One region of the Bacillus sp. 41-22 genome, then DNA from elsewhere that is predicted to be linked to it. Evidence: riboswitches for the same ligand, from Rfam matches in the RefSeq annotation. Region 1 holds a riboswitch; each other region holds the start of a gene.
The links. A riboswitch is a leader RNA that binds a small molecule or an ion and turns the genes downstream of it on or off. The one in region 1 is predicted to bind thiamine pyrophosphate.
Positions count from the first base shown of each region.

Region 2: another riboswitch for thiamine pyrophosphate. It lies ahead of tenA (thiaminase II); the one in region 1 lies ahead of tenA (thiaminase II).
Region 3: another riboswitch for thiamine pyrophosphate. It lies ahead of LCF45_RS02185 (MTH1187 family thiamine-binding protein); the one in region 1 lies ahead of tenA (thiaminase II).
Region 4: another riboswitch for thiamine pyrophosphate. It lies ahead of thiM (hydroxyethylthiazole kinase); the one in region 1 lies ahead of tenA (thiaminase II).

Region 1 is NZ_CP084035.1:2,617,888-2,622,912, reverse strand. Features, by position in the region: gene LCF45_RS13280 (homoserine dehydrogenase) at 1-613, shown strand, start outside; gene LCF45_RS13275 (MocR-like pyridoxine biosynthesis transcription factor PdxR) at 710-2,158, shown strand; gene ddlB (D-alanine--D-alanine ligase) at 2,163-3,077, shown strand; TPP riboswitch at 3,151-3,256, shown strand; gene tenA (thiaminase II) at 3,381-4,067, shown strand; gene LCF45_RS13260 (pPIWI_RE module domain-containing protein) at 4,399-5,025, shown strand, end outside.
Region 2 is NZ_CP084035.1:739,403-744,427, reverse strand. Features, by position in the region: gene LCF45_RS03785 (ABC transporter substrate-binding protein) at 1-420, opposite strand, end outside; gene LCF45_RS03780 (ABC transporter permease) at 417-1,169, opposite strand; gene LCF45_RS03775 (ABC transporter ATP-binding protein) at 1,169-1,918, opposite strand; gene tenA (thiaminase II) at 1,887-2,582, opposite strand; TPP riboswitch at 2,672-2,775, opposite strand; TPP riboswitch at 2,836-2,948, opposite strand; gene LCF45_RS03765 (SH3 domain-containing protein) at 3,208-4,362, shown strand; gene LCF45_RS03760 (hypothetical protein) at 4,368-4,700, shown strand; gene LCF45_RS03755 (DUF3965 domain-containing protein) at 4,942-5,025, opposite strand, start outside.
Region 3 is NZ_CP084035.1:420,268-425,292, forward strand. Features, by position in the region: gene LCF45_RS02180 (methyl-accepting chemotaxis protein) at 1-1,647, shown strand, start outside; TPP riboswitch at 1,709-1,810, shown strand; gene LCF45_RS02185 (MTH1187 family thiamine-binding protein) at 1,912-2,232, shown strand; gene LCF45_RS02190 (ABC transporter permease) at 2,204-2,977, shown strand; gene LCF45_RS02195 (ABC transporter substrate-binding protein) at 2,974-3,972, shown strand; gene LCF45_RS02200 (ABC transporter ATP-binding protein) at 3,969-4,718, shown strand.
Region 4 is NZ_CP084035.1:413,386-418,410, reverse strand. Features, by position in the region: gene LCF45_RS02175 (anaerobic C4-dicarboxylate transporter family protein) at 1-59, shown strand, start outside; gene thiE (thiamine phosphate synthase) at 191-850, opposite strand; gene thiM (hydroxyethylthiazole kinase) at 864-1,673, opposite strand; TPP riboswitch at 1,746-1,855, opposite strand; gene topB (DNA topoisomerase III) at 2,084-4,273, shown strand; gene LCF45_RS02155 (YhgE/Pip domain-containing protein) at 4,315-5,025, opposite strand, start outside.

The DNA.
Region 1 (5,025 bases):
TATTTCAGGCTCACGCATTCGATATAGCGGTGCAACTGCCGCGGCGTTACCGACATTAGACATTGGACAACTAAGTTTAGCAGGTTGCCATATTGAAAAAATAGAAGGAATATTGAACGGGACAACAAATTATATTCTTACAAAGATGCATGAAGAATATAAGACGTTTGAAGAAGCATTGCAAGAAGCACAAAATAAAGGAATTGCGGAGACTAACCCGTTATTAGATATAAGCGGGATGGATAGCGCTTGTAAATTATTACTTTTGACGAATAGTTTAATGGGAAACGATTATTCACTCAAAGATATAAAAATAAACGGAATAGAGCACGTTACAACGCAACAAATTCAAAATGCAAAGGAACAAAATAAATCAATTAAATTAATTGCATCAGCATATAAAGATGATAATGGAAAAGTAAACCTTAGTGTACAACCTTGTAATTTAGAGAAAGAACATCCGTTAGCAAATATAAATGGCACGGAAAAAGGAATTACGTTCTTTACAGATACAATGGGACAAGTCACTACAATTGGTGGAGCTTCTAATCCACGCGGAGCTGCAGCTGCTGCTTTAAAAGATGTAATCAATTTATATCGAAATGATTTATAGGCTTTATAACCGTACCGCTATTAATAAAAAATACATATGTAGTGGACCTTTTGAGAATGAAATAAATATGCAAAAATAATTGCAGGGGGTAAGAAATTGTTTAAAGATTTTAAAGTTGTAAAAGATCGTCCCGTTTATATTCAATTAAAGGATTATTTAAAAAAGATGATTATGAAAGGGCATTTGTTGGGGGACCAAAAAATCCCATCAACAAGGGAACTAAGTGAATTATTATCAGTGAGCAGAAATACAGTACTCTCTGCATATGCGGATTTAGAACAAGAAGGACTCATTTATGCAGTTAAAGGAAAAGGAAATTTCGTTGCGAAGGTGGATATAAGTAACACCTCGTCTGTTGAAATAGATTGGAAAAATAAACTTAATACAGTTACCACATTAGCGGATGAATTAGACTTAATGAAGCATGGAGTTCGCTGGGAAAAAGGAATGATTGTTTTTAATAGTATAGCCCCGGACGAAAAGCTATTTGATGTTGAAAATTTCAAAAGAGCTTTTCTTACTCGTATGTCCATTGAAGGGGATATCGTATTGAACTACGGATATGCAAAAGGTTATAGACCGTTAATGAATTATTTACTTCATTACATGGAAATGAAAGGTGTAGATATTTCGAACAAAGATATTCTAATTACAAATGGATTTACAGAAGGATTAGATATTGTGTTATCTTCTTTATCGAAGAAATCAGGGCGTGTTATTTGTGAGAACCCAACTCACCATGCTGCATTGAAGCTTTTTCGTTTACATGGACTTGAAGTTCATGGAATTAATATGAATGATGATGGTATTGATACGAATGAAGTAGAAAAAAGTTTGCGTGAAAAGGATTTTGATTTCGCGTATTTAATCCCTTCTTATCATAATCCAACTGGTATTGTTACGAGTTCGGAGAAAAGAACGGAATTGATGAGGTTATTTTCAAAATACAAGATCCCTATTATAGAGGATGGGTTTAATGAAGAATTACGTTATTCGGGTTCACATTTATCGCCATTATTAACTTTTGCAGGGGCTGGTAATAATGTGATTTATATTAGTAGCTTTTCAAAGGTACTTTTCCCTGGTTTACGTGTAGGTTGGATCATTGCAGATAAAGAACTGATACATTATTTAGAAAGTGTTAAAAGAGCCAGAACCATTCACACATCTACGTTAGATCAAGCTGTTCTGTTTCAATATTTACATGAAGGATATTTTGAAAAATATTTAAAAAAAGCAAGATCTGTTTATAAGAAAAAATATGAGTTAGCTGTTGGGGCGTGTAATCAGTACATTCCGTTTAAAAGAATGACTGGAGACGGTGGACTTCATTTGTTTATAGAGTTGGAAGAAAAAATTCAAGCCCGCACACTTTTACAAAAGTGTTATGAGAAAGGAGTTACGTTTTCTCCTGGAGATGTTTTTTACTCTGATGGAGGAGGAGCGAACACATTCCGATTAGGATTTTCACGTTTGAAAGAACAGGAAATTGTTAGCGGGATTCAAATAATTGGTGAAACTTTAAAAAATGAAACTTGGAGTTGAGAAAATGAGAATTGGCGTTATTATGGGAGGAGTATCCTCTGAAAAACAAGTATCAATTATGACTGGGAATGAAATGATTGCACATTTAGATAAGAGTAAATATGAAATCGTTCCAATTACGTTAAATGAAAAAATGGATTTAATTGAAAAAGCGAAAGACATTGATTTTGCATTGCTAGCATTACACGGAAAGTACGGAGAAGATGGTACAGTTCAAGGGACGCTAGAGAGTTTAGGTATTCCTTATAGCGGTAGCAATATGTTATCTAGCGGTATATGTATGGACAAAAATATTTCGAAAAAGATTTTGCGTTATGAAGGAGTAGAAACACCAGATTGGATTGAACTTACAAAAATGGAGGATCTAAAGCTTGAGGAGTTAGATAAATTAGGATTTCCGTTAGTGGTAAAACCAAACTCTGGCGGCTCAAGTGTTGGAGTTAAGATTGTCTATGATAAAAATGAATTAATCTCTATGCTGGAAACTGTATTCGAATGGGATTCTGAAGTAGTAATTGAGAAGTATATAAAAGGTGACGAGATTACATGTTCAATTTTTGATGGGCAACAGTTACCTATCATTTCGATTCGACATGCTGCTGTGTTCTTTGACTACAATGCAAAATATGATGATACTAGTACAGTTGAAGAAGTTATCGAACTTCCAGCTGAAATAAAGGAACGTGTAAATAAAGCGTCACTGGCTTGTTATAAAGCATTAAAATGTAGTGTTTATGCAAGGGTTGATATGATGGTGAAGGAAGGAATTCCATATGTAATGGAAGTTAATACATTACCAGGGATGACACAATCAAGTTTACTGCCAAAAAGTGCGGAAGCAGCGGGAATTAATTATAGCAAACTATTAGATATGATAATTGAAACTTCATTAAAAGTAAGGAAAGAAGAAGGTTTTTAAGGTAGTTATATAATTAATTCTTTTGACAGTTCCACGAATTATGCTATGATAATTACAATACGACAACTAAATATTTGTCCACTAGGGGGGCCTTTTATAGGCTGAGATCAGATGAAATTTTGAGACTCTTAGTACCTGATCTGGTTAATGCCAGCGTAGGGAAGTGGGAAAGACGTTGCTATTTAACGAATAAATACTGTCAATTTCACTTTCTTTACGCCTGTAAAGAAAGTTTTTTTATTTTACAGCTTTAATAATCGTGGATAAATACGTATATTTTTTACATTATTTGGAGGTAATTAAATGACTTTTTCACAATCATTACGTAAAGAAGTAGATTCAATTTGGGAAGCAAGTTTTAACCATCCTTTTGTAAAAAAACTAGGCGAAGGAACATTAGATTTAGCTAGTTTTCGATATTATGTGCTTCAAGATTCTTATTATTTGAGTCATTTTGCTAGAGTACAAACGTTAGGTGCTGCAAAGGCTCTTGAATTAGAAACGACAGCTCGTATGGCACACCATGCACAAAATACGTATGAAGCTGAGTTATCATTACATGAGAATTTCGCAAAGAAATTAGGGATTACAAAAGAAGAAAAAGATAATTTTATTCCTGCGCCAACTGCATATGCATATACATCTCATATGTATCGTGCAGCTTATGAAGGGCATTTAGGAGATATTATTGCGGCTATTTTACCTTGTTATTGGTTATATTATGAAATCGGTGAACGATTAAAAGAATGTCAACCAGAAGAGCCAATTTATCAAGAATGGATTTCTGCATATGGATCCGATTGGTTCCGTACTCTAGTAGAAGAGCAAATCACACGATTAGATACGATCGCTGAAAAAGTAACAGAGGCAGACCGTAATCGTATGAGACAACATTTTATTTTTAGTAGTCAATATGAATATTCATTTTGGGAAATGGCATATACATTAGAAAAATGGCCGGTGAATGAAGAAGTTAAAGGTGTTATTTAATTAAGAGTGTATAAAGGGTATCGCTATATAAAGAGGCGATACCTTTTATTATATTTAGTTTCTGTAATTTTTTTGTAAATCATAGATAAAAAATATAATAATTCATTATAATGATTTTATAATATAAAGTCCCATAAGGAGGTAGTTATATGTTAATAGTTACTTTATATTAATTTGATTTTAATAATGTTTTATTTGTATAACCAAATGTAATTTAGCTATTTCCTTTAATGTGCTTGGTTAAAAATTGATTCGTTAATGCTTAAAAAATTGGTATCTTTTCTAGTATTACTCATGATCAACATAAATTAAGAGAGGAAGTATTAATAATATGGAAAAATTACAGTTATTAGCATTTAAAAATATAGTAGAACCCCTCTATAATGAGAAAGTATCGTATATTTATTTTCCTATTGAATGGCTTGAGATTGTAGAGATACATTATAGAACATTTTTATTAACGAGCAAATTAAAACTTGTAAATGAAAGATTGTATGAAATGTTTTCTGATATATTATTCATTCAGCATAATCCATATATATTAAAGGAAGATACGCCCTGGATTGTAGCAAAAGAACCAATGAAACAAGAACAGTTAGACTATATTTTCCAAAGCTGGTATGAGGTTATTCATGATTGGAAACCTAATAAATTAATAGATCCACCACATTTAGAATGGCAGTATGATTTAATTAGTAATTTACCAGCATTACATGATAAAAAAACGTTTTCTAAATGGGTACCAGCTCTAATTACTCATATTTTTTGCGAACAGCCTTTACGTATGGAAAATAAAAATGAGGAAGAAATATATTTTTCACCACTGCGATCACAACATGTTTCTGAAGCGATGTCTGAGCCAATTAAAGATGAAGAAACACATGATTATTTCTCTTATGTATATCGGTTTGAATACGTAACTCGTGGAGGTGAGAATATTCCGCTATTAAAAGTATCT
Region 2 (5,025 bases), 1.9 Mb from region 1:
AACTGTTTTCCCCTCTAAATCTTTTGGCGATTGAATGCCTGCTGATTTCAGTGATACAACATGATTTAACGGTGAACGTACGACAGCTCCAATTGATTTCACTGGAATTTGTTCATTTGCTTTTGCCATGACAACATCTGGTTGATAATACAAACCAACTGTCACTTTCCCTGCTGCCGCTAGCGTTAATGGATCAGTCGGATTAGAAGGGAATTTAATATTCACCTTCACTCCTTCTTCTTTAAAGTATCCTTTTTCAATTGCCGTATAAATAAAGCTATGTACCGCATTCGGGTACCAATCAAGCATTACTGTTATTTCTTTTTCTGATTTATTCTTATCTGATGCCGAGTTACTCGAACATCCTGCAATCATTGCAACTAATAATGTAAACACAAAGATGCGTTTTAATAATTTCATGAATGTTTCCTCCAACTAATAAATTTCTTTTCCAATATGGAAATAAGTATGACGAAGAAAATAGCTAATAATGATAACAATACAATTGGTGCAAATACACCAGCTCCGTCTAACTGCGTCATCATTCTTTTACTGAAATATCCAAGCCCAGCTTGTGCACCGAGCCATTCACCAATCGCTGCCCCAATAACGCTAAGTGGTACCGCAATTTTTAACGCTGAAAAAAAGTAAGGAAGAGCAGATGGCAACTTTAGCTTTAGAAAAACATCTTTTTTCGTTGCACCATATGTAACTAATAGCTCCTCCCATTCTTTTTTCGTACTGCGCAGTCCATCATACGTATTGACCGCAATTGGGAAAAACGTAATTAAAACGGTAACAACAACCTTACTCCAGATGGTATATCCAAACCATAAAACGAAGAGCGGCGCAAGCGCAGTAATCGGGATGGTTTGTGAAGCAACTAATAACGGATAAAATGCTCTTTCCATCCACGTACTCGCATTCATTAACATTGCTAGCCCTACGCCCAGTACGATAGAAATAACAACGCCTATTAAAACGACGTACAACGTTGCAGGTAAATGAACCGTAAATAATATATCTTTCAGCGCCCATATCTTCATTACAATTGCAGAAGGTGATGGCAAAATGTACATCTCATCTACAATTCTTGCTCCTACTTCCCACAGAGCAAGTAAAATTCCACTTAATATTAGGGCAGGTAATAACTCCTTCAAGCGATTCATCATACGAGTACCTGCCTTTGTAACATACTAAGGAGCTCTTCTTTAAGCGCTAACACTTCAGGCTTATATAAATCTTTTCTTGTTCGGTTACGATCAAGCGGCACAATTCGCTCAGTTAAAGTTGCTATCGGTTGATTTTCTACAACCAAAATTCGATTAGAAAGAAACAATGCTTCTTCAACATCATGAGTGATAAATAAAATTGTTTTTTCCCACTCTTTCCATTGTTCAAACAACCATTCTTGCAAAGATGCCTTCGTTAAAGCGTCCAATGCGCTAAACGGTTCATCTAACAATAATATCTCCCCGCCTGTTAATAAAGTTCGGATAAAAGATACGCGTTGCCTCATACCACCAGATAAATCTTTCGGATATTTTTTCTCGTACCCTTGTAAACCAAATTTATGTAACAGTTCTTTCGCTTTTACTTGCGCTTCTTTCTTCTGCACACCTTGGCACTCTAGCGGCAGGGCAGCATTCTCAATAATCGTCCTCCACGGCAAGAGCATATCTTTTTGGGGCATATACCCTACAGGATGACTCTTTGTTTTTGTCAGCTCTATCTGTCCAGTACTTGCCTCTTCTAAGCCTGAAATAAGGCGAAATAAAGTACTTTTCCCGCATCCACTCGGCCCGATAATACTTACAAACTCTTTATCTTGTATAGAAGCATTTAATTCATTGATGATTGGTTTCTCATCATAATGAAAGGAAACATTATGAAACTGTAGTATGTTCTTGCTCCTCAAAACCCCACATCTCCTTACGATAAGCCATATCCCAGAATAAATATTCAAATCGGCTGGAATATAAGAAAATCTCCTCTAATCGGTCTAGCTCTTTCTCTGACTTTCCAACTGCCATTTCATTTAATAAATCTATTAACCAAATACAAAGGTTACCGTATTCTTCAGAACAATATCCTTGAATCCACTCTCCAAAGAACTCATGATCGCTTGCTCCAGGAATATCATTTAAACGCTTTCCGATCTCCCAATAGCTCCACATACATGGAAGTAAAGCTGATATTAATTCTGCAAGTGTGCCATTTTGAGATACAGACATCATGTAATTTGTATAGGCTAAATTTTTAGCAGATGGTTTCGCAGATTCTATCTCCTCTACAGTAATGCCAAGTTTATTTGCATACTGTTTATGGATCGTCATTTCTCCATTTAAAATCCCATCAATTTGCTCTGCAAATTTTGCCATAACTTGTGGATTCGTTGCCTTTACAACCCCAATTGCATATAGCTTTGCATAATCTAACAAATATAAATAATCTTGAATAATATAGTACTGGAATTTGTCTTTTTCCAACGTACCATCCCCCATACCTACTACAAACGGATGATTATGACTTTTCTCCCAAACAGGCTGCACCGTATCAAATAATCTTTCACAAAATTTCATTAATAATTCCCCTTCCTATATATCTATTTATCTCAATAAAAAAACCACTTCTGTATATAAGAAGTGGTTACAGCAAATAAAATTATAATTTATTCGTTGTTCCACTTCCCTTCGCTAGTATTATCTAGATCAGGTGTTGTAAGGGTTAAGGATTATTCCTCTCTCAGCACGAAAAGCACCCCTAGTGGTGTTAATATGAAATTTTCAAATAAAAAAGCCCCGTTTCTATACGCAAAGAAACGGGGACTCATTGTTAATGTCCGAATTGCTTCCCTACGCTAGCATAATCTAGATCAGGTAATAAAAAGGATCAAAGGCTTATGGCCCTACTCTCAGCTGGCAACACCAGCCCTCCTAGCAAACTATAAAATTATCACTGTCAGTATAACATCGCCATAAGACATCATCAACTGTTTTAATTTTCTTAATTAAGAATTAATTCTTAACGTGTTAAACAAATATAAATGCGACCTCACAAATGATATATACAATATTTATATACGAATCTCTCTTCTGACATTATTTTTATTGATTTCATATTACATTTATGTGAATACGACCAATATATTATATCTTTATACTATAATAAAATTACAACTATACAACTAGAGGAGGTCTTTATTACATGAATATGAAAGCCACAGCTTTAACAGCAACTACTATCGCAATTGCTTCTTTACTTCCTTCTATGGGAGAATCCGATATACAAACAGCGGCTGCTAAGCAACCATCTACAGTAAAAACTGGATATGTAAAAATTGACAACGTTGCACTACATCAAAATAGCCATACAGACAGTGCAATAGTTGATACCATTCGATTTAATAGCCCGGTTACTATTCTTGAAACAGTTCAAGATTGGTATAAAGTATCTGTTAACAACAAAACAGGCTATATGAAAAAAGATGCAATTCTATTCAAAAAAAATGTTCAACCAAAGTCTCAATATATCGTAAATGCAAACGCATTAAACGTTCGTTCTGAACCTAATACAGAGTCTTCTATTCTAGATATATTACCAAATGGTCAATTCATTACCATTCAAGGTGAACAAGGAGATTGGTACAAAATATTACATAACGGTCAAATTGGTTACGTACAAAAAACATTTGTATCTAATGGATCCACACCTCTAGTAAAAGGTGTAACAGTACAAGGTTCTCCTTCTTATACTGTTGCAACACCAAAATTAAATGTGCGTAGCAATGCTAGCACAAGTGGCACTCTACTTGGCTCATTACAAAATGGTACACAAGTACAAGTAGTAGAAACGGTAGGTACTTGGTATAAAATTCGTTTTGGCACAGGATACGGATATGTAGCAAAACACTATGTAGTGCAAAATCAACCACAAGCTAAAACAGCTCAACCTGCATCAATTCCAGCAGTTTTCAAATTCCCTACTCAAGGGAAAATCAGCTCCACTTTTGATATGCGCTGGGAGCAAATGCATTATGGTATAGATATAGCAGCACAAGGAAATGTCTCTATTCAAGCTGCTGCTGCAGGTAAGGTTGTGAAATCTTATTATTCGGCTAGCTACGGCAATGTCGTGTTCATCGCCCATCAAATAAATGGGAAATTATATACAACAGTTTATGCTCATATGAAGGATCGCACTGTACAAGCTGGTGATCAAGTACAAACTGGACAATTAGTAGGTCATATGGGAAACACAGGTCATTCATACGGGCAACATCTCCATTTTGAATTACATAATGGGGAATGGAATTTTGAAAAAACAAATGCAGTAAACCCACTGCCATATTTAGTTAGGTAAATTATATGCCACGCAATATACCTCTCTTTATTGAATACCTGGCCTTTTTAGGTTTAATCTGTTGTTTAATCATTTATAATACGAACACTGTATTTTTATCTATTATTATTGCTTTTGTTGCTTTAGAAATCATTATGGAAGCATTACAAATGCGGCTAAAACAAAAAATTGCCCATATTTATAATGTAATTTTTCTTTTAAGTGCTCTTATAACAAATATAATTAGTAATGGTTTTTATTTATCTACCGTACTTCCTGTATTCTTTATAGGTGTTTTATTATTCATAGCTAGATACGTTCATGTTCCTAATAACCAAAAACATGAACAAGAAGCTTAGAAAGAGGAGACACTGTGTACCAATCTTTCAAAGATAATCCAATGAAATATATATTGAATTTATATGAAAAAATGAATACTTTTTTTGGTATACAAGGAAGTTATACTGCACAATTTCTCCTTTATGGAATGTTATTTCTTATCTTAGGTACTTTCTCCTTGCTTTACTAACAAAAAAAGGATCTCACATAAACTTGAGATCCTTTTTAATTTATATTAATTTTTAATATGAAAAATATGGTTTATCCACAAGCATATTTTTCATAAATGAAACTAAGATTATATTTTTTCTCTAAGCTCATTCTTTGTTCATCGTCGCACCAATA
Region 3 (5,025 bases), 2.2 Mb from region 1:
TTAAGTTTTAACATGTTTCAAAATAGTATGATGTCTATATTTGAAAGGCATTCTTTTGAAACAGGAGATACGGTATTACATAAATTAGACGCAGAAATAGTGAGAGATGTTGCAAAAGATCCAACGGCAGAAAGAGAAAAGAGAGAGAAGTTAACAGAGAAATTAGATGAATCAACGGAAGAATTGAACAGTGTTGGACAAACGTATATTGTTGGAGCAAAAGAAAATGAAAAAGGTGAGTTACAAATCGTCGACTTGTCTACAGACTTAGCAAATGTTGTTGAAGTAAAGCCAGGGGACTATTATAAACAACCAGATCTTTGGATGAAAGCATATGATAAGGTAATGAGCACGAAAAAAGCAAACATGACAGTAGTATATGAAGACGCATTAGGATCATGGGTAACGATATTAGAGCCAATTAAAGATGGAGAAGATAATATTGTGGCAATTGTTGCAACCGATGTAGATGCCTCTATTGTTCCTATTACAAAGGGAAAATTCATTATACAAGGTTTAATGTTTATTTGTATTTCTGTTTTAATTGCAACTGTTATTCAATTCTTAATCGTACGTAACGCACTTGCTCCATTGCGGGATTTACGTGAAGGGTTGCGCAAAGTCGGTGAAGGTGATTTAAGTATTAAATTAGAGGAAAGACCAGATGATATTGGTATTATTAATGCGTATTTTAATAATACCATCGAGAAGTTTAAAGGAATTATAGATAAAGTGAAGCAGACAGCAGAACAGGTTTCCTCATCTTCAAAAGAATTGTCAGTGAGTACGAAAGAGAATAGCATGGCAGTTCAAGAAATCGTAAGTTCTATGGTTGAGTTAAGAGCTGGCGCCCAGTCACAAGAAACTTCAGTACCACAGTATTTAGGTATTGTATATGAAATGGAAGATAAGATGGAGGAGATAACGAATGCTGCAAAACAAATGGTGAAAGAGTCTGAAGGTATAGAGCATCATTCAGGAAAAGGAAATGGTGTTATTAAACAGGCGATTAATCAAATGAACATAATACAAAATGCAGTACAAGATTTATCTTCTATTATTTATTCTTTGGAAGCAAGATCAAAAGAAATTAGTGATATTGTAACTGAAATTACAGGTATTTCAAATCAAACTAATTCGCTAGCTTTACATGCTACTATTGAAGCTTCACGTGCTGAGGAAACTGGAGAGGGATTTGCCGTTGTTGCTGATGAAGTGCGTAAATTAGCAGAGCAGACGGAAGCATCAGCAAAAGATATAGCAAAATTAATTGGGGAAACACAAGCTGGAACGGAAGAAGCTGTTGTTTCAATGCAAAAAGCTTCAAAAGAAGTAGAATCAGGAATTAAACTTGTTGAAAGTAGTGGTGCTTTCTTTGAAAAAATTTCGAAATCAGCACAAACTGTTACCAATCAAGTTAGAGCTGTTTCTAGCAATTCAAGTGATATATTGCAAAATAGCCAAAATATTGTTCGTGTTGTAAATGAACTATCACTTATCGCAAATAAGTATGCGAATAGTAGTAGTAATGTTCAAGAAAGTATGAAAGAACAGGAAATGTCTGTACAAGATATTGCTGAATTAGCTAGTTCTTTAAGTTGGCTTTCACAGGAGTTACAAGAGTTAATTGGGGAATTCAAAAGTTAAATGAAGTGATTATGCATGCTTTTGTTTGTTCAATAAAATAAATCATGCTACAATGAAAACGAATTAAGAACCGGGGAGCCAATTGGCTGAGAGGATGTAAGTATACATCGACCCTCAACCTGATCTGGATAATGCCAGCGTAGGGAGTTACTTTAAAGTGATGTAGCATAAGTTATTATAGAATAACTTGTATACAAGGCTTTCCTACATGGTAGGAAAGCCTTTTCTTTTTTTGAAACCATATTTTGTAAGGGGGGTTTTATTATGTCACAACAAGTTACAATTTCATTTTCAGTAGTACCACAAGCGAAGAACAAAGATGTGTATTCCGTTGTTGATAAAGCAATTGAAGTTGTACAACAGTCGGGAGTTCGTTATGAAGTAGGGGCAATGGAAACAACGTTGGAAGGAGAATTAGATGTACTTCTTGACGTCATTAAACGCGCGCAACAAGCTTGCGTCGATGCTGGAGCAGAAGAAGTAATCACTTCTATTAAAATTCACTATCGTCCAAGTACAGGCGTAACGATTGACGAAAAAGTTTGGAAGTACCGTGATGAATATGCAAAACCAGAAGCGATCTAAAATAATCACAACAATTTGGCTTATCCTTCTCATTGCTATATGGGAAGGATCTGTTTCATTATTTAAAATTGAGCCGTGGATTTTACCGAAGCCGTCTGCAATTGTGCAAGAGTTAATTGGAATGAAAGATTTACTATTACCGAATACAGTGCAAACGTTACAGGAAGTAATAATTGGGTTGTTTTTTGCAATTTTACTTGGGACGAGTATTGCTATCATTATGGATGTCATCCCTTTATTTCGGATTTTAATGAATCCATTGCTCGTTATTTCGCAAACAATTCCAATCGTTGTGCTCGCACCATTATTTATTATTTGGTTTGGATACGGAATGTTGCCAAAAGTAATGGTTGTTATTCTTGTTTGTTTCTTCCCAATTGCGCTTAGCATTTTAGAAGGTTTCCAAACGGTAGATAAAAATATGCTGAAACTGTTACAAACAATGAAGGCAACGAAATGGCAAGTTTACCAGAAAGTAAAGTTTCCAGCAGTACTCCCATACTTCTTCTCAGGTTTAAAAATTGCTGTTACATATAGTGTGATGGGGGCGATTATTGGGGAATGGCTTGGTGCCAGCGAAGGATTAGGAGTTATGCTTACAAGAGCAACAAAATCCTTTTTAACGGCTCGAGTATTTGGTGTTGCAGCGATTATCGTCATGGTGACATTATGTCTGTACTTTATTGTTGAATTTATGGCAAGAATAACAGCACCATGGATATACAGAAAGGGCGGCAGAAAATGAAAAAAGGTTTAAAAATTATGTTAGCTGCATTATTAGCAGTAACTGTTGCTGGATGTAATCCGGCGAAGAAAGAAGAAAGTTCAAGTAAAGATAAAAAAGTAAAAGTCGTTTTAGATTGGTTTCCAAATACGAATCATACTGGCTTATATGTAGCGCAAACGACAGATTATTACAAAAAGCAAGGGCTTGATGTAGAAATTATCCAGCCTGGTGATAATGTAACGGCAGAGCAGATGATTGCTTCTGGGAAAGCAGACTTTGCGATAAGCGCACAAGAAAATGTAACATTAGCTCGTGTTGAAGGAATCCCAGTTGTTTCTGTTGGTGCAATTATTCAGCATAATACCTCTGCTTTTGCATCTCTAAAAAAAGATAATATGACGTCACCGAAAGATTTTGAAGGTAAACGTTATGGCGGCTGGGGGGGACCAGCAGAAGAAGCGACGTTAAAGACGATTATGGAGAAACATCAAGCTGATTTTAATAAAGTTGAAAAAATTATTCTTGGACAAACAGATTTCTTTAAATCAATCGGTCGTGATGCAGACTTTGAATGGATTTATTATGGATGGGATGGAATTGAAGCGAAGCGTCAAGGAAAAGAGTTAAATACAATTATGGTAAAAGACTTAGATCCAGCGCTTGATTTCTATAGTCCTGTTATTATTACAAGTGAAAAACATACGAAGCAAGATAAAGATTTTGTGAAAAAATTTATGACGGCAACGACAGAAGGTTATGATTTTGCAATTAAAGAACCGAAAGAAGCTGCGGATATTTTAATTAAAGCTGTTCCAGATGTGAATAAAGAATTAGTACAAGAAAGCCAAAAGTGGTTAAGTACAAAGTATCAAGATGATGCAAAAGCGTGGGGAGTACAGAAGGAAGAGATTTGGACGAATTACATGAATTTCTTATATGACAACAAAGTTATTAAAAAGAAAATCGATGTAAAAGATGCCTTTACAAATGAATTCCTTCCAAGTGAAAAATGAGTGGATTACAAATAAAAGATATTGTAAAAGCTTTCGATGGAAAGAATGTATTAGCAAATATTAGTGCGTCTATACAAGAGGGAGAGTTTGTCTCTTTTGTAGGTCCGAGTGGTTGTGGAAAAAGTACATTATTAAATATGATTGCAAGTGTTGAAGAGCCAACGAGCGGAGAAGTGTTTTATAACGAGGAGTATGTAAAAAAACAAGATGTTGTTAGTTATATGCCGCAACAAGATTTATTACTACCGTGGCGATCGGCTTTGCAAAATATCGTTCTTCCATTGGAAATCGAAGGGAAGCCTAAAAGACAAAGGCTGACAGAAGGAATGGAAGCATTAAAGCAATTTGAGCTAGATGAATACGCAGATCATTATCCAGATGAGTTATCAGGTGGAATGCGTCAAAGAATTAGTTTCCTTCGTACGTATTTATGTGAAAAGCCAATTATGCTGCTGGATGAGCCTTTTGGAAAATTAGATGCATTTACAAAAATGGAAGTACACAGTTGGCTTTTAAATTCTTGGCATCAAGAAAAGCAAACAATTGTTATGGTTACACATGACTTAGATGAGGCAATTTTACTTTCTGATCGCGTATTTATTTTATCTCAAAGACCAGCATCAATAGTTGGCGAGGTCCAAGTGGAATTACCTAGGCCGCGAACGATGGATATGTTAACATCTCTTGAGTTAAAGAAGGATAAGGAAGAAATTTTAAGAGTATTGGCTCCTTACATGAAAAAATAGAAAAAAGTCTTTTAACAGTTTTTTGTATAATTGCTGTTAAGAGGCTTTTTTCTATTGAAGGAGAAAGATGAAATCTATAGGGGAAATAGTGGGTTCATTAACATCGGATAAATTGGAAGAAGGAACAAAAGAAAAAGTAGAGAATAGAATATAACAGAGTGATTTATACTCTTAATATAACAAACGTTAAAGGAGTGAAAGGATAAAATGACTTTATCAACTGTTCTTCAAATGGTTTTAGCTTGATACGGGAGAAGTCTGCCCATTTTTAAAGATGAAGCTAAATTGAAGACAGCAGGTAAAGAAC
Region 4 (5,025 bases), 2.2 Mb from region 1:
TGATCGCAACCTTTACTTCTATCGGAATTGGAATGCTCTTAATTTCAATTATGTTTTAAATAAAGTGAAACTTTAATCAGTGGGGGGTTTTGTTCTTCCCCCACTGATTATTAGCCCGCACCAATCGGGCTTTTACCGGCGTAAGACTCCCACAAATAGCAGGATAAACGAAACAACTCATTTTGCGACTCTACAAACTCTTATTTACTTCCTCAACTAATTTCTTCGTACCTTCATACGCAGATTCCGCTAAGCTAATCGCTGAAATAACTGAAACACCATCCGCACCCGCTTCTATAACAGAAGCTGTATTTTCAATTGTAATCCCACCAATCCCAACGATCGGTATTGTAATCTCTTGTTCCCTAAAATACTTTAGACCTTCCGTTCCTTGAACCGCTTTTGTATCTTTTTTCGTACTCGTCGGGAAAATTGGACCAACTCCTAAATAATCAGCTCCATTTTCAATCGCCCAGCGTGCTTCTTCAATTGTATGTGTAGATACACCAACAATTTTATCACCCATTTTTTCACGAACAGAAGTAATTCCTTCATCATCTTGTCCAACATGCACGCCATCTGCATCTAACTCGAGGGCTAGTTCCACATCATCATTTACGATGAATGGTACACCGTACTCCTTGCAAAGCGCTTGTAGTTCTTTCGCAAAATCAATACGTTTCTCTCCCGTTAAAGCCCCTTCTCCCTTTTCACGAAGTTGAAAAATTGTTATACCACCTTCTAGTGCATCTCTCAATACTTGTAGTGGCTCCTTCGTACAATTGTTACTTCCCATAATAAAATATACTGGTAATAACCTAGACATTTCATCCATTGTAATGCGCGACATCTAGTTCCTCTCCTTACTGTATAACCTCAATCTTTCCATACTTCTCAATATCATCTGAAGTTGTATTCGCTAACTGATTTAAAAATTCAATTTGAAAGCTTCCTGGTCCATTCTCTACTGTTTTCGAAGCCGCTACTTCTGCTGCTACTCCATAGAATGTTAATGCGGCTACTGCTGCCTTTACATAATCCTTTTCTACCGCTACAAATGCTCCTATTACAGAAGTTAGTAAACAACCTGTTCCAGTAACTTTCGTTAAAATAGGATGGCCATTTCGAATAAGAATAGTTCGCTCTCCATCTGTAACAACATCTTCTTGTCCAGTAATTATCGCAACTGTATTTAATTCATCCGCTGCCTGTTTTGCAATATTTAAAACATTACCGTTTCCAGTACCAGCATCTACACCTTTAATTTCCCATTTCTCATTAATAACGTTAGCTATTTCAGCCGCATTTCCGCGGATAACAGCTAAATCGATTTCAGCTGGAATATATCTCGCAACTTCTGTTCGATAAGAAGTTGCTCCTGCCCCAACTGGATCAAACAATACTGGTACATCATTCTTATTTGCTGATTTACCAGCAAGTAACATCGCTTCTACCTCTTCAGGACGAAGTGTACCCATATTTAAAACAAGGGCTCCCGCAATGCTAGCCATTTCTGCTACTTCTTCTTTTGCATACGCCATTATAGGTGATGCTCCTAATGCTAACAAACCGTTTGCTGTAAAATTTGTTACAACAACATTTGTAATATTATGCACGAGTGGATTAGACTCTCTCACCAAATCCACTACTTTACTAATTTCTTTCATATTCATCCTTTTCATCTCCTAACTATAGTAATGGGAGATACACAAAAAGGCACTTTGCGCGTACGCAAAGTGCCTGAACATGTGCTTTTACACTCTCCCTACGCTGGCATTATCCAACAGGTTCAAATGGTCAATGACGGACTAGTCATACTCTCAGTTTGCATCCACAAACTCCCATGTGTTTATTATTCATCTACTTCAAAGTCTACTCTTATTCTAGTAAAATAACAAGTTCTTTACTTTTATAGAATGATAGAGATCAGAACTCTCCTGGTTCAACCATTCTTCGCCTTTATATAAGTAAAACTCTCACACGTATATTTCACCACAAATAACTCAAACCGTCAGCAAGACTGAATAGAACAAAGATGTATGCTATATTTAACGTATGGAAATTTGAAAGGATGTTTTTAAATATGGCAAAAAGTATTGTAATTGCTGAAAAACCTTCTGTTGCACGTGATATCGCACGTGTACTGAAATGTGATAAAAAAGGGAACGGCTATCTTGAAGGTAGTAAATATATTGTTACTTGGGCTTTAGGTCATCTCGTTACATTAGCTGATCCAGAAAGCTATGATGTGAAATATAAACAGTGGAATTTAGAAGATTTACCAATGCTACCGGAGCGTTTAAAACTAACCGTTATTAAACAAACAGGGAAACAGTTTAACGCTGTAAAAAGTCAGCTTCTTAGAAAAGATGTAAATGAAATCATTATAGCTACTGACGCCGGTCGTGAGGGCGAGTTGGTCGCACGCTGGATTATCGATAAAGTTAAAATGCAGAAACCGATTAAACGTCTATGGATTTCATCTGTTACCGATAAAGCAATTAAAGATGGCTTCGCAAATTTAAAACCAGGAAAAGCATATGACAATCTATACGCTTCAGCTGTCGCACGTTCAGAGGCTGACTGGTATATCGGACTTAATGCGACTCGAGCATTAACTACTCGCTTTAATGCCCAACTAAATTGTGGTCGTGTTCAAACACCTACTGTAGCCATGATTGCAAGCCGTGAAGATGAAATCAAACATTTCAAAGCTCAAACTTACTATGGTATCGAAGCTCAAACAGCTGAGAGATTAAAGCTAACTTGGCAAGATACAAAAGGAAATAGCCGTAGCTTTAATAAAGAAAAAACTGATGCAATCGTGAACAAAATTAGTAAGCAAAATGCTACTGTTGTAGACATTGATAAAAAACAAAAGAAATCGTTCGCCCCTGGTCTTTACGATTTAACTGAGCTACAACGTGATGCGAATAAAATATTTGGTTACTCTGCGAAAGAAACATTAAACATTATGCAAAAATTATATGAACAGCATAAAGTTTTAACGTACCCTCGTACAGATTCACGCTATATTTCATCTGATATTGTCGGAACACTTCCAGAGCGTCTGAAGGCTTGCGGAGTTGGAGAATACCGTCCTTTAGCACATAAAGTATTGCAGAAACCTGTAAAATCTAATAAATCATTTGTTGATGATAGTAAAGTAAGTGATCATCACGCAATTATTCCAACAGAGAGCTATGTAAACTTCTCAGCTTTCACAGATAAAGAACGTAAAATTTATGACTTAGTTGTAAAACGTTTCTTAGCTGTTTTATTCCCGGCCTTTGAATATGAACAACTAACATTGCGCACGAAAATTGGTGACGAAACGTTCATCGCACGCGGAAAAACGATTTTACATGCTGGTTGGAAAGAGGTTTATGAAAATCGATTTGAAGATGATGATGTAAGCGATGATGTAAAAGAACAAATCTTACCTCGCATCGAAAAAGGCGATACATTAAACATAAAACTAATTGTCCAAACATCAGGTCAAACGAAAGCACCTGCACGTTTTAATGAAGCAACATTACTTTCAGCGATGGAAAACCCAACAAAATACATGGATACGCAAAACAAACAACTTGCTGACACGTTAAAGTCAACTGGTGGATTAGGTACTGTAGCTACACGAGCTGATATTATCGACAAGTTATTCAATTCGTTCTTGCTTGAAAAACGTGGTAAAGATATTCACATTACTTCAAAAGGCCGTCAGTTACTTGATTTAGTGCCAGAAGAACTGAAATCTCCTACACTAACTGGTGAATGGGAGCAAAAGTTAGAAGCTATCGCTAAAGGAAAATTAAAGAAAGAAGTATTCATTTCAGAAATGAAGAACTATACGAAAGAAATTGTTGCTGAAATTAAATCGAGTGATAAGAAATATAAACACGACAACATTTCAACGAAGTCTTGTCCAGACTGTGGTAAACCAATGTTAGAAGTAAACGGTAAAAAAGGTAAAATGCTTGTATGCCAAGATCGCGAATGTGGTCACCGTAAAAATGTATCCCGCACTACAAATGCACGCTGTCCTCAGTGTAAAAAGAAACTAGAACTTCGTGGTGAAGGAGCAGGCCAAATTTTCGCATGTAAATGTGGCTATCGTGAGAAACTTTCTACATTCCAAGAGAGACGTAAAAAAGAATCCGGCAGCAAAGCTGATAAACGCGACGTTCAAAAATATATGAAACAGCAGAACAAAGAAGAAGAACCATTAAACAATCCATTCGCAGAAGCATTAAAGAAATTAAAATTTGATTAAACAAAAAGGTTCCTACCACTATCGGTAGGAACCTTTTATTTTTAATGAATAATTTTACTTCCTTTTGCGTTCTCAACAAACTTTTCACTTGATTTGTTAATTGGTGTTTTCAGTAATAACGCAGCCACAATCATAACTACTACGAAAACACTTAACACAAGTAAATCTCTAGTTACTATATCCCAAAGCATTCCGCCAACTGTTTCACGAATTGCACTAATTGCATATGTGAATGGTAAGAACGGATAAATTGCTTGGAAGAACGGTGGTGTCATTTGAATTGGGAATGTTCCGCCTGATCCCGCTACTTGCAGTACAAGTAAAATGATCGCCATCGATTTCCCAACGTTTCCGAAAATAGAAACGAGTGAGTATACGATACAAACAAAGACTCCCCCAATAAATAAACTAAATAACACAAACCAGAACTTATCGACTACGTACGTACCGAGTAAGAATATATCTCCCATTGATACGATAAACGCTTGTGAAAGACCTATCGTTAAGAATGTTAATAAACGTCCGAAGTAAACTTCATGGCTCTTATAATTCGCGCCCTCTTCGTGTACTTCTACCGTTAATAATGAAACCATTAATAATGCGCCTACCCATAATGCAAGCACTGTATAGAATGGTGACATTGCTGAACCGTAGTTCGGCATTGCAAATAATTTATTCTCTTTTAAATTTACTGGATTTGCAAAGTAGTCACTTTGCTTTTCAACATCATTCTTTAATAAGCGTATGATGTC